4 regions of the Lysinibacillus sp. FSL W7-1291 genome follow, and region 4 is predicted to be linked to each of the others. Evidence: riboswitches for the same ligand, from Rfam matches in the RefSeq annotation. Region 4 holds a riboswitch; each other region holds the start of a gene.

Region 1 (3,151 bases), 770 kb from region 4:
TTCCCGCTTTAGTAAGTGCAATGATTGGTGCAGTTGGCGGTATTACCTTAAGCTACTATATCGGCTATCGTTTTGGCTTACCATTATTGCAGAAATATGGACCCAAAATTCATATTACGGAGCAAAAAATTGATTTTACAAAACAACTGTTTACTAAAATTGGGCCAACTTTATTATTAATAGGCTATTTTATACCTGGTGTACGACATCTGACAGCCTATATTGCGGCAATTAATAATTATCCATATAGAAAGTTTGCTTTTTTTGCCTATACAGGGGCATTTATCTGGACTTTCACATTTATAACGTTAGGGAGGATGCTTGGGGAGAAGTGGCGGTTTGTTGGTTATTATTTATCCCATTATAGTATTTATCTCATCCTATTGTTTGGCCTCGTAATGCTCATCGTTTACTATCTATTCAAAAAAAGAAATATACGAAAATAAAGGTCTGTATGATTCAACATATGAATCGTACAGACCTTTGTGTTATGGCAAAATAGCAAATGAGCGTACAGGGAATCCAGATGCCTTTTCAGGCTTAGGGACGATATTGAAGATAATTGCCCCCTTCGCAGGTAGCTTGTCCAAGTTCGTCATCAACTCAATTTGATAGATGTTTTGTTCAAGCACGAAGTATTCGCCATCTAGCTTACCATTTTTGTGAAAATCAGCGGCTGAATCAGTATCAAATGTTTCATGGCCAAGTGCACTTATTTGACGTTCCTTCAATAAAAATTGTAATGCCTCTAAGCCCCAGCCTGGTATATGGTTATGTCCATCCATATCTTGGTTACTAAATGCCTCTTTATCTGGCCAGCGCTTACTCCAATCCGTACGTAGCGCTACAAAGGTACCTGCTTCAATTACTCCATGTTGTGCTTCAAAATCAAAAATATCTTGCACACTTAGCGAGAAGTCATGATTGCTAGCAGCTTCTCGTGATTTATCAATAACGACAAGAGGAAGAACTAGTTCTTTTAGTTCTAATTCTTCTAGATAGCGGGAGTCTCGCACAAAATGAATGGGTGGGTCGATATGTGTGCCATATTGTCCTGGGAACGTGAATTGTTGTGCGAAGAACCCGTCATCATGAGAGAATAATGTTTCAAATTTAGCATCTTCAAACATAAAAAAATGTGGGGAATTAGGGCCGAATGTATGTGTTAAATCAACCCATTGTTTTGATTTTAATAATTGTAATGCTTGTAAAAGTTGGTTTGACATTGATTTCACTGCTTTCTGTTAAAATTAGTAGAACATAAAAAAGAGTCCCCTTAGAAGAGGACTCCAGAATAAGCAACGGTAGTTCTTCTTCTCATCTTTCAGGCTTAAAATTTTGCCAATTGGAATTAGCACCATACTGTTGAGCTGGTTGCTGAGACTTCATCGGGCCAATCCCTCCGTCTCTCTCGATAAGAAAAGTGATATAAGAATTTTCAGAAATAATAATAAAAACACTTTAGCATAGAATTTTATAGTTTACAAGTTCGATAGAGATATAAGGGTAAATTTTTTTACCAACTTAAATTTATGGTTATGCCACAACAACCATTATCCATAAGACGTATTCTGAAATTGTCTGGTGTATAATTTGCATCAAATTTCATCGTAATGCCTGTTGATGTGATTAATTTATCAACCTCTGTTTTATTTGAAAGCTGTGCAGCATTCATTAGATCATGTGCAAATTGTTGAGAGCTATCAATTTTATCCGTAAGCAATTGAGCCTGTTGCATGATCGCCTTTATCCGTGTAGCTGACATTTTTAATTTATGTGTGTCGACAGGTGGAAAGGGGGTAGTGTTCGGCATTGCTAAATGTTGAGGAATAGGTCTAACGGCAAGCTGCTGGGCAAGTGGCGACGTTGGGTAATGATAAGGATGAACAAAGTACGGATAAGGATTGTAATACAATGTAATTCCTCCTATCCTATAGCTGATATCTTATCTTATGTAGCTAAACGTCTTTAGGTGTTATTTTGCAGTGCAATGTCTGTCCTAATCATTTAAAAAGGAAGCCAAAGTGAGCTTCCTCTTTTAGCCGAGAACATGTAAGACATCATCAATTTTTTTACTATGAGACAGAATACCGTAATTCATCCATGTTAAAAAATCCACTTCATATACACAGTTGGTTTTAACTGCAGCTAGATTTTTCCACATAGAAGTTTTTAAAATCGTACGCTCCTCGTTCTCGTAAATGGAATGTTGTTTATCAAAAGTAATAAATAAATGATCCGCATCTAATTGCAGCAATTGATCAAATGTCAGTGGTGCTTTACGTTGATTGTGCGGAATACTCCAGACAAGTGGATGTGGCATTAAACCGAGGTCACGATATAAAATTGGCCCCGTATAGCCACATTCAGGACCCGCATATAGAGTAATGCCAATGGCTGAAATGCGAAGAAATGCCACACTTTGCCCATAAACGGATTTACTAAGAATTCCTTTTGCTTGCTGTACCTTATCCTCATATTGTAGGATCACGTCTTGCATCAAGGCGGTTTTTCCTGTTAAATCAGCAATCTTAAACAAAGTAGACTGCCAGTTCTCTCCAGGATGTGAGATATGACAGATGGGAGCTACTTCATTTAAATGATGACAGGATTCCCATCGCTCTATACCTGCATCTAGCATAATTAATGTTGGTTTATAGTGAAGGAGTCGATCCATTTCTCCATTTTGTACATCGATATCAGGCACTTCTTGTAGACCTAAATAGTCTTGTTTTCCCCATTTTGGATGACTGAATTGAGCAATTGGTGTAATCCCAAGGGCGACAAAGAAATCTTCTAAGAATGGTGCAAATACACGTAGATTGCTGCTTTGGTTTCTTCGATATTGTCCTGGAGAGATGCCGACATGTTCTTTAAAACGACGATTGAAATAATACTCATTATTAAATCCGATAGACTGACTAATTTCAAATACCCGATCATTTGTTGTCATTAATAATTGCTTGGCTTTTTCAATGCGAATGTTATTTAAATAGTGAAGAGGGATTTGCCCTGTAATCTCTTTGAACATACGGGTATAATTCCATCTTGGAACATCAGCTAGCTCTGCCAACTGCTCGACAGTCCACTCTTTTTCAAAATGTTTATGCAAATAGTTAATGGATTGCTCAACAGATTGACGATCATTTTT
Region 2 (3,151 bases), 1.9 Mb from region 4:
TTTAATGAGCTTATTAATGTTAGGAGCATGTAACGCTAAAACGCCTACCAAATCACTAATGATTCATGAGCTAACTGTCGTTCCAGACAATATTCAACAAAAAATTGAGGCTAATGATAAGATTCAATTATTGTATGAAGATGACTCTACGTATTATCTTGTTTATTATTCGAAAGGGAATGTGCTGGCAAGTATTGCGGCTGAAGAAAACAGTCAAGTCATCCAACTGAAAGAAGGTAGCGAGCAACGAAAAGAGGCTCAACCCTATGTATATAAAATCATTACCAAAGATCCTGAGCTAGACACGATTGATTTGCGAATAAACGGCGAGAGTACGCCAATAGATCGCGTAACCTCTATATAAGACAAAAACCGAAATCCCATTAGATGAGATTTCGGTTTCTTTACAAGATATCTTAATAAAAGACTTTCTCTACATTGTATTTGGAGCGGAAAGTGTTAATCGCATATGTTTCGTAAATTTCACGTTCCATTGGATCTTCTACTTCATAGACCTCAATTTTGAACACTTCATCACGATGATTTTTCATCGGAGATACATTGTCCTCGAAATGCTTTTTAATACGTTGACGAATTTTACGTGCTTTGCCGACAAATAATAGCTCATTCTTGTCATTATAGAATAAAAAAATGCCGCCTTTATCACGTGTGATTTTATGGAAGTCAATAAAACCAAAGTATGGTGTGATAGGCACATCACCAGGTTTTACTTCTTGTTCACGTTGACGGATGACTACATCAGGTTTTGGAAATTCAATTTTAATCAAAGTATTCACGTTCCTCTCTGTTACTAAAGTTATATGGTAACATAAATACGGCATGTTTACCATAAATTTTAAATGTAGAAACACTACTTATAGCAAGCTTAGTGTACATCAAATAAACGAGGAACATGCATTTGAATCACAAAATATTCTATGAATTATTGATATTCTAACTAATTCATGCTACAATTCGATGTAATTAAATAATCTTATCAAGAGAAGCTGAGGGATTTGGCCCGATGACGCTTCAGCAACCTCTAACAATTGTTAGAAAGGTGCTAATTCCAGCGAAGGATTTTTCCTTTGAGAGATAAGAGTGGACGTGAAAAAATCCTTCTCATTCTATCTCGTATGGAATGAGGAGGATTTTTTAATTTGTCAGCAAGGTTTGCTAAAAGAGAGTGATCAAAGAGAGGGGAACGCAAGATGCCAATTAATATTCCGAAAAATTTACCAGCTGGAGAACATTTACGTGAGGAAAAAATCTTCGTCATGGAAGAGGACCGTGCGAAAACACAGCAAATTCGTCCGTTAAACATATTAATATTGAATTTAATGCCTGAAAAAGAAAAAACGGAGCTTCAATTACTACGTTTATTAGGGAATACACCGCTACAGGTAAATATCACCTTTTTAAATACGGCCACACATGAGTCGAAAAACGTCAGTAAATCACATTTACAGCTATTTTACACAACGTTCAACCAAATTCGTCACCGTCGCTATGACGGGATGATTATTACGGGAGCACCTGTAGAAAAAATGGCCTTTGAAGAAGTTAACTATTGGCGGGAAATTTCAGAAATTATGGACTGGTCCAAAAAGAATGTGACATCCGTTTTACATATCTGTTGGGGGGCACAGGCGGCACTGTATCATCATTATGGGATAGGAAAGGTAGAACTTTCAGCTAAATGCTCAGGTGTCTATTCCCATGTAATCACCGATTTAACAGTGGATTTAGTACGTGGCTTCAGTGATTTATTTACCGCTCCACATTCACGCTATACTTCTGTTTCGATCGACGAGGTTCGCAATCATCCAGACTTACGATTATTATCCTATTCAGAGGATGCAGGTGTGTTCATCGTCCAATCAAAAGATAATAAAAACATTATGATTACAGGGCATCTGGAGTATGATGCGACAACATTAGCCGATGAATATAGCCGTGATGTCGCAAAGGGCATAGATATCGCTGTTCCTGTGAATTACTTCCCGAATGATGATCCATCACAGGAGCCAATGAATACATGGCGTGCCCATACGCATTTATTATTCTCTAACTGGTTGAACTACTATGTTTACCAAGAAACACCATACGAATGGGATTTTGTAGATGAAATTGAATATCATATTTAATTAATAAAAAGTCTAATTTCTTTTCTCACCATAAAAGAAATTAGACTTTTTGATTGTCATTCGTTGTTTCTGTATTAGGCGTTTCGGTACTTTGAGCTTTGGTTTTGCGATTTCGTATAACTGCGACAATCAATAAAAGTATCGGTAATAAAATGGTGATTATAAAAGAAAAGATTGGCCAAATTTCATTATTGTAATTGGTTGAATGTACAATGTCTGGATGAATAATTTGAGAAAGCCCAATGACAATTAGACCCATCGGTAATATGAGAGGGCGATGATCCTTGATTTTTAAAATTTGCGCAAGACCGACAACAGTCGTATAGAAATACATAAATGTGCGAATATAAATAGATGAAATCCACATAAAGGCCATGATGATTTCAATGCGCTGCAAAAAATTCCCTATCGATATTCTTTGCGCTAAGGCATAGCTAGGAAATGTTCTAGATGACGTATTCTCAGGTCCTAAAACAAGAATCGATAGCACAATCAACGTAATTAAGACGATGCCACCGAGGATTGTCCCAAAATATAACCCTTTCTGTGCAGATGGCTGTACATTGACACCAGCAGGATACAGTATTAATAACACCAGTAATGGAAAGGAAAAGATACTCATAAAGCGTGCAATACTATAAAGCATAGATGTTTTGGTTGCTTCTAATAAGGGTTGAATGTTCTCAAAATGAATTTGAGGCGTAATACAAACCATAAAAAAAATAAAAATAAAGACAAATGCTGGAAAGATGATTTCTGCTGAACGAGCAAAGGTCTCAATGCCTAAATAGGCAGCGTACATAATGATAATACTAAACATTAAGGCAAATGCTAATGTCGGAGTCTCCGGCATGACTTCGGTTTTCATAAAAATACCGATAAAATAGAGTAATTCTCCAGCGGATAGAAAGGTTAAGATTAGGAAACAACTGGCTGTGATTTTTCCAAAAAAACGACCAAGAATTTTTTCATTTGCCTCTACAAAATTAAGTGACGGTGTTTGG
Region 3 (3,151 bases), 1.3 Mb from region 4:
CAATTGGTCATTCAACATTTACCATCAACGTTAAAAGCAATCCCGCTAAAGCAAGGAGGCTACCGTACCATTGGAATTGCGATGAAGCACCACGCTTCCCCTGTTACTAAGAAATTTGCGGAAATATTAAGTGCTTGGTTAAAAGAGCAAAATAGTACGCTATGATTGTGGCTATTGAAGCACATCCTTACATTACGTTAAAATAGTATTTGTATATATTGTAGAAAATAGGTGAGTGTATGGGGACATTACAAGGCAAAACCGTACTCATTACAAGTGGGGGAACACTTGAAAAATGGGATCGTGTACGAGGGCACACGAATTTATCAAAAGGGACAATGGGCTGTTATTTAGCAGAGGCCGCATTGGCTAAGGGTGCGAATGTAATATATATGCATGGCTACTTTGCACAGCTTCCAGCAAATCACGACAAAATGACATTGGTAAAATTTGAAGGTATTGAGGATTTAGGAGAAAAGGTACGTCATGCGGTTCAGCTACAACAAGTCGATATTGTTATTATGGCTGCTGCTGGCTCCGATTGGGTTATTGACAAGGTTTATGATCAATCCGGTAATTTAATGGAGGAAGCGGGGAAAATGCCTTCTGACGAACCACCTATTATCCATTTTAAAAAGGCACCAAAAGTATTAGGGCAAATCAAGGGCTGGCAACCGAATGTAACGCTAGTGGGCTTTAAGCTAGAAGCTACAAATGATGAGGATTTTTTACTCGCTCGTGCAAGACTGCGTATGGAAGCCGCGCATGCTCAATTTATGGTTGCAAATAGCTCGCAGTCTTTATATGGCGGGGATGAGCCTCATTGGATCGTGCCTGCTGAGGGACAACCAATTAAGGTGATGGGCAAGCAACAGACAGCACAAACTTTAATGGAATGTTTGCATAGGGAATAACGTGATGAACTGTGGAGAAGGTCATACTTCTACACAGTTTTTTCTTTGCCATTGTGGTTAGATAGACTGACATAGCATACAATACGATAGGATTATGAGTGAATTGTAACAGAGAGGATGCTATTACAAAGTATTCAACTAGGTTTTCTAATATTTTATATTGACATTCGGTTAACAGAATTATAGAATTATTTTCAAGAAACGCAGTACTCTTATCAAGAGAGGTGGAGGGACTTGGCCCCATGAAGCCTCGGCAACCGAGAAGATAGGTGCCAAGTCCAACAGATGGTGTCTGAGAGATAGGAGGGGCTATCAATCGGTTTGATGCGTTGGCCTCTTTTGTACAACTAGGAGAATAAAGAGGGGGTGTATCGTATGGCTCAATCGGCAAAGGTAGATGATAAAAAATTAGAGGCAATTGCTAAGGCAATTCAAAATCTTGAATTTGGTGAAGTGAATATTACGATTCAAGATGGTGTGATTGTGCAAATTAATAGGCTTGAAAAGCAGAGATTTCCACAGAAGAAATAATGCTCATTTCAGTTGAACGATGTGAAAAGGCCACTAATAAGCATGGTTTCCATTGCTTACAAGTGGCTCTTTTTTATGGAAATTAGCTATAAAAGCTTTTTGGAATTGGACCGATATGACGACGATGATAGAGAAGGGGTTCTTTTTGAGAATTTGTAATGTCTAGCACTTGCCCAATAAAAATAGTATGATCGCCTGCATCTATTTGCTGAAATGATTTACATTGTAAAATAGCTGCTGTATCATGTAAAATCGGTAGCCCAAAAGTAGAAGTAGACCATTTAGCTTGAGCAAAGCGATCCGGGACTTTACTTGCAAATAATGTACATAAATGCTCTTGATTACTCGCTAAAATATTGACAGCGAATTTTTCCGCACCCATAAAGTAAGAATGGAGCTGAGATTTTTTATCAAGTGACCATAAAATAAGTAGTGGGTCAATGGAAACAGATGCAAAAGAATTGACTGTTAAGCCAATTGGATTCGTTTCATGACATGCTGTCACAACCGTTACACCTGTAGGATAGTTACCTAATGCCAATTTAAAAGCAGCTACTTGATCTGTCATTCAAATCACCTCTTTATAGTTAGTCATAAATTAGTTAACGGAGTTAGTAGGTAAATTGCACTTTTTTTCATACCATATAGTAACTCCTTTTCTTAAGTAAATTTTAAATCAATTAAACATCCAGGTAAAGCTAATGGGGGAAAGAAAGGGGAATTGCCATGACTTTATATTTTGATCATCTGGTACATCAAGTAGAATCACCAGAAAATATAAAGGTTTTCTTCAATAAACGAAATGTCCGTACAGTGAACGGTGGTCAACACACGATGTGGGGGACTTATAATACGCTAAGCTATTTTGGCTTAAGCTATATTGAACAAATCGCTATTTATGATCGTGATTTATTTGAGCAAGCGGCTTTGTACCCTTATTCCCTACATTATACGTTTAAACGTGATCGTGAGCGCCAAGGATTTTCACGAATTGCCTTGCGCACCAAAAATATTGAAGACGAGGGTCAACGATTGCGTGCATTGGGCTTTGAAGTATATGGTCCCGATGCTTGTAGCCGAACAAGACCAGATGGCACGACACTAGAATGGAAGCTATTGCATTTTGGCATGCCCAATCTTTCATTGGATTTTCCATTCTTAATTGAATGGGCAGATGAAGATGAGGAACGTTTGGCACAATTAAAAGCTAGTGGTGCAATCGATGAAAATCAAGCCATCACAATGGAATCTATTCAGTTTTTTGTCAAGGATGTGGAGGAGACGGTTCAGCTTTGGCAAAAGGTATTACAGCTACCTGATTCTGAGCAGCATGAGCAATTTGTGTCACTACAGCTACCAAATATGCGCTTGGATTTTTATGAGGAGGCGGCAGCATCTGCCATGACGCTAGGGCATTTAAAAGAAGGACCCATCGGTGTAACATTGAAAGATCCACACCGAACAAAGGAAACATTAGTTTGTCCAGGTGCTTTTTATTGGATTAATAGATAAATTAAAAATCCACTTCAACAGTTGAAGTGGATTTTTATGTGCAAACATGTCAAAAAGCGGATTGAGCACTATTCATCTACCTCATCCACTTTCAATTTTGGAGCTTATAATTTTACAACATTTGATGCCTGGGGTCCTCGATTGCCTTCCACAACATCAAATGACACCTTCTGACCTTCTTCAAGTGTACGGAA
Region 4 (3,151 bases):
TTGAAATGTACACACTCTCCAAAACTTATAATATGGCAGGCTGGCGTATAGGCTTCGCTGTCGGTAATGCCGACATTATTGCTGCCATTAATCTAATTCAGGATCATCTGTTTTGTAGTCAATTCCCTGCTATTCAACAAGCAGCAGCAACGGCACTTACAGCTTCCCAAGAATGTGTGGATGAACTGCGAGCTACCTATGAAGGTCGCCGCAATGTACTCATTGAAGAAGCTCAAAGAATTGGTTGGCATGTAACGGCTCCAAAAGGCTCCTTCTTCGCATGGCTCCCTGTACCATTCGGCTATACTAGCGAGCAGTTTGCCGATTTATTATTGGAAAAGGCTGATATCGCTGTAGCAGCAGGCAATGGCTTCGGCCGATATGGCGAAGGCTATATCCGTGTTGGTTTACTTGTTAGCGAGGAACGCTTACGTGAAGCAATCCATAGAATCGAACAATTACAATTATTCAACCCTTAACCATGACATGAGGCTGGGACAAAAGTAAAAATGTTAGACCGATTATAAGCTCGGTCTAACATTTTTTAATTCAGGAAGGAACATGCAACTCAGTGAAAAGAAAAAGTTAGTACATTTTCGCTATTTTTCAATTTTCCTTGGCTGCTGTAAACCGTGTTCTAATGGATAAAATTGAACATGGCCTGTTTCTTCATCAAATTTTCGAAAGTGCTGGATGCCTTGAACCTCAGCTAGCACTATGTCAGCCGTAATAACAGGGTTCCCCCTCTTCATTAAATGCCCCCCTGACACGATGCCCCATTGATCACTCATAGAACCATGGAAATGTGTTTCATATCCCCCATCGCGCTTACATACTACGCCAGAGCCTTGGATCAATTCAAGTGGCCCCTCTTTTTTTATGACATCGCTAAAACTTACGTTAATCTGTGATGTTTCATCAGGTACTAAATAAACAAAGCTACTCTTTTGAAGGCTACCTATACAGCTAACAATTGTTGCTGACTCAATATGGTTCTCCTCACAAAGTGCCTCCATTCCTTCAATAATGTCTGTACCCATTAGCAATCGAGCACTCACAACCTTGCCAAATGAACCTATACCATAATTAACTCTTACAGACATTGCTATCCCTCTTTCATGACGAAATATTATAATAATATAAAAAATTTAAAAAATATTTATTGACTTACTATAACCTATAAATTATATTAGTTCTATCGGAATTACAAAAAAATATGATAAATCTCTTATCAAGAGTAGCTGAGGGACTGGCCCTATGAAGCTCGGCAACCTCCTTTTAGAAGGAAGGTGCTAAATCCTGCAAACGATTATCGTTTGATAGATAAGAGAGGACATTTTTTCATGAGCCTCTCTTAGTTTGTAAGAGAGTTTTTTTATTTTCAAAAACCGATAAAAACAATCTTGGAGGTAATTTTCATGAAAAAGAAAAATAAATTTTTAGTAGGTTTAGCAAGTCTTACATTAGCAGCAGCTCTAGCAGGTTGTGGCTCTAAAGAAGAGAGTAAAGGTCAAGCTGAAGCAATTAATGAAAATAAAATCGTCGTAGGCGTCACGTCTGGTCCACACGAACAAATCGCAGAAGTTGCAGCGAAAGTAGCCAAAGAAAATGGGCTAGAAGTAGAGCTTAAATCATTTTCTGATTATGTTTTACCTAATACATCCTTATCTGAAGGTGATCTTGATGCGAATAGCTATCAACACGAGCCTTTCCTCGATACGTTTAATAAAGATCATGATACAGATTTAGTACCAGTAGGCAAAACGATTTTAAATCCAATGGGTATTTACTCTGAAAAATATAAATCCTTTGATGACATTCCAGATGGTGCAACATTTGGTTTACCAAATGACCCAACAAATGGTGCTCGTGCCCTCTTTGTTTTACAGGAAGCAGGCTATATAAAATTAAAAGATGGGGCAGATTTAACAGCCTCTATCCGTGATGTAGAAGAAAACAAAAAGAATTTAAAATTCATCGAATTAGAGGCAGCTCAAATTCCTAAGCAGCTTAGTGAAGTAGATGTAGCAGCTATTAATACAAACTTCGCATTGGAAGCTGGCATTAATCCTAAAGATGACGCTATTCTTTTAGAATCTACTGACTCTCCATATGTGAACTATATTGTGGTACGTGCAGAAAATGAAAATGACCCAACAATTAAAAAGTTCGTTGAGGCTTACCAATCTGATGAAGTACGTCAATTCATTGAAGAAGAATTCAAAGGTTCAGTAATCCCTAGCTGGTAATACATTCAGGAAGCTTCTAGTAGCTGAAGAATCTGCCGAAATTCCTCTATGGAAAACGAGCAAATTCTTGCTTTTTAGGAGCTTGAGAAAGGAGCAATCAATCGGATGATTCAATTACAAAATATCTCAAAAGAATATAAGACGAAAAAAGACATCATTAAGGCTGTAGATGGAATCAATCTCCATGTAAAAAAAGGACAAATTCATGGTGTGATTGGCTATAGTGGTGCAGGTAAAAGTACACTCATTCGTTGCGTCAATCTACTAGAGCGACCTACAGCTGGAAAAGTGTTAATCGACAATGTGGACATTACTGCCCTTTCTCTTCATGAATTACGGCAAACACGCCAAAAAATCGGAATGATTTTCCAACATTTTAATCTATTAAAAACGGCAACCGTTTACCATAATATTGCTGTTCCTTTAAAGCTACTTGGCTATAACGAGAAAGAGGTAAAAAACCGTGTGGCTAAATATGCTGAAATTGTTGGATTAACAGACAAACTAGACAGCTACCCTAACCAACTTTCAGGTGGGCAAAAGCAACGTGTTGCTATTGCACGTGCCTTGGCACAGGAACCAGAGGTTCTACTTAGTGACGAAGCAACAAGTGCACTCGACCCTGAAACAACCGAAGCCATTCTTGAATTGTTGTTAAAAATTAACCGTGAATTAGGCATTACGATCCTGCTGATTACACATGAGATGAATGTCATTCAGAAAATATGTGATGAGGTTTCTGTTCTTGAGTCCGGAAAAGTGGTGGAATTTGGTATGGCTATTGAACTTTTTGCTAAACCGAAGCATCCTACAACGAGAAAGTTTTTAAATACGATTTCACAACGTAATTTATCCCCTTCCCTGATCGAGCAGTTAAATGTTTCAGGCAGTGTCATTCGTTT

What was found. A riboswitch is a leader RNA that binds a small molecule or an ion and turns the genes downstream of it on or off. The one in region 4 is predicted to bind S-adenosylmethionine.
Region 1: another riboswitch for S-adenosylmethionine. It lies ahead of NST76_RS20755 (cyclase family protein); the one in region 4 lies ahead of NST76_RS02255 (MetQ/NlpA family ABC transporter substrate-binding protein).
Region 2: another riboswitch for S-adenosylmethionine. It lies ahead of metA (homoserine O-succinyltransferase); the one in region 4 lies ahead of NST76_RS02255 (MetQ/NlpA family ABC transporter substrate-binding protein).
Region 3: another riboswitch for S-adenosylmethionine. It lies ahead of NST76_RS08265 (YezD family protein); the one in region 4 lies ahead of NST76_RS02255 (MetQ/NlpA family ABC transporter substrate-binding protein).

The regions. Positions count from the first base shown of each region.
Region 1 covers NZ_CP151994.1:4,264,617-4,267,767, reverse strand. Annotated here, with positions in the region: gene NST76_RS20760 (DedA family protein) at 1-446, shown strand, start outside; gene NST76_RS20755 (cyclase family protein) at 489-1,226, opposite strand; SAM riboswitch class I at 1,315-1,421, opposite strand; gene NST76_RS20750 (hypothetical protein) at 1,517-1,915, opposite strand; gene NST76_RS20745 (helix-turn-helix domain-containing protein) at 2,039-3,151, opposite strand, start outside.
Region 2 covers NZ_CP151994.1:2,377,193-2,380,343, reverse strand. Annotated here, with positions in the region: gene NST76_RS11590 (hypothetical protein) at 1-364, shown strand, start outside; gene NST76_RS11585 (nucleotide excision repair endonuclease) at 417-842, opposite strand; SAM riboswitch class I at 992-1,102, shown strand; gene metA (homoserine O-succinyltransferase) at 1,212-2,147, shown strand; gene NST76_RS11575 (endospore germination permease) at 2,188-3,151, opposite strand, start outside.
Region 3 covers NZ_CP151994.1:1,732,116-1,735,266, forward strand. Annotated here, with positions in the region: gene NST76_RS08255 (LysR family transcriptional regulator) at 1-165, shown strand, start outside; gene NST76_RS08260 (phosphopantothenoylcysteine decarboxylase) at 240-914, shown strand; SAM riboswitch class I at 1,124-1,220, shown strand; gene NST76_RS08265 (YezD family protein) at 1,290-1,445, shown strand; gene NST76_RS08270 (flavin reductase family protein) at 1,528-2,013, opposite strand; gene NST76_RS08275 (VOC family protein) at 2,172-2,957, shown strand; gene NST76_RS08280 (cold-shock protein) at 3,062-3,151, opposite strand, start outside.
Region 4 covers NZ_CP151994.1:476,843-479,993, reverse strand. Annotated here, with positions in the region: gene NST76_RS02265 (pyridoxal phosphate-dependent aminotransferase) at 1-479, shown strand, start outside; gene NST76_RS02260 (PPC domain-containing DNA-binding protein) at 600-1,103, opposite strand; SAM riboswitch class I at 1,226-1,330, shown strand; gene NST76_RS02255 (MetQ/NlpA family ABC transporter substrate-binding protein) at 1,419-2,249, shown strand; gene NST76_RS02250 (ATP-binding cassette domain-containing protein) at 2,355-3,151, shown strand, end outside.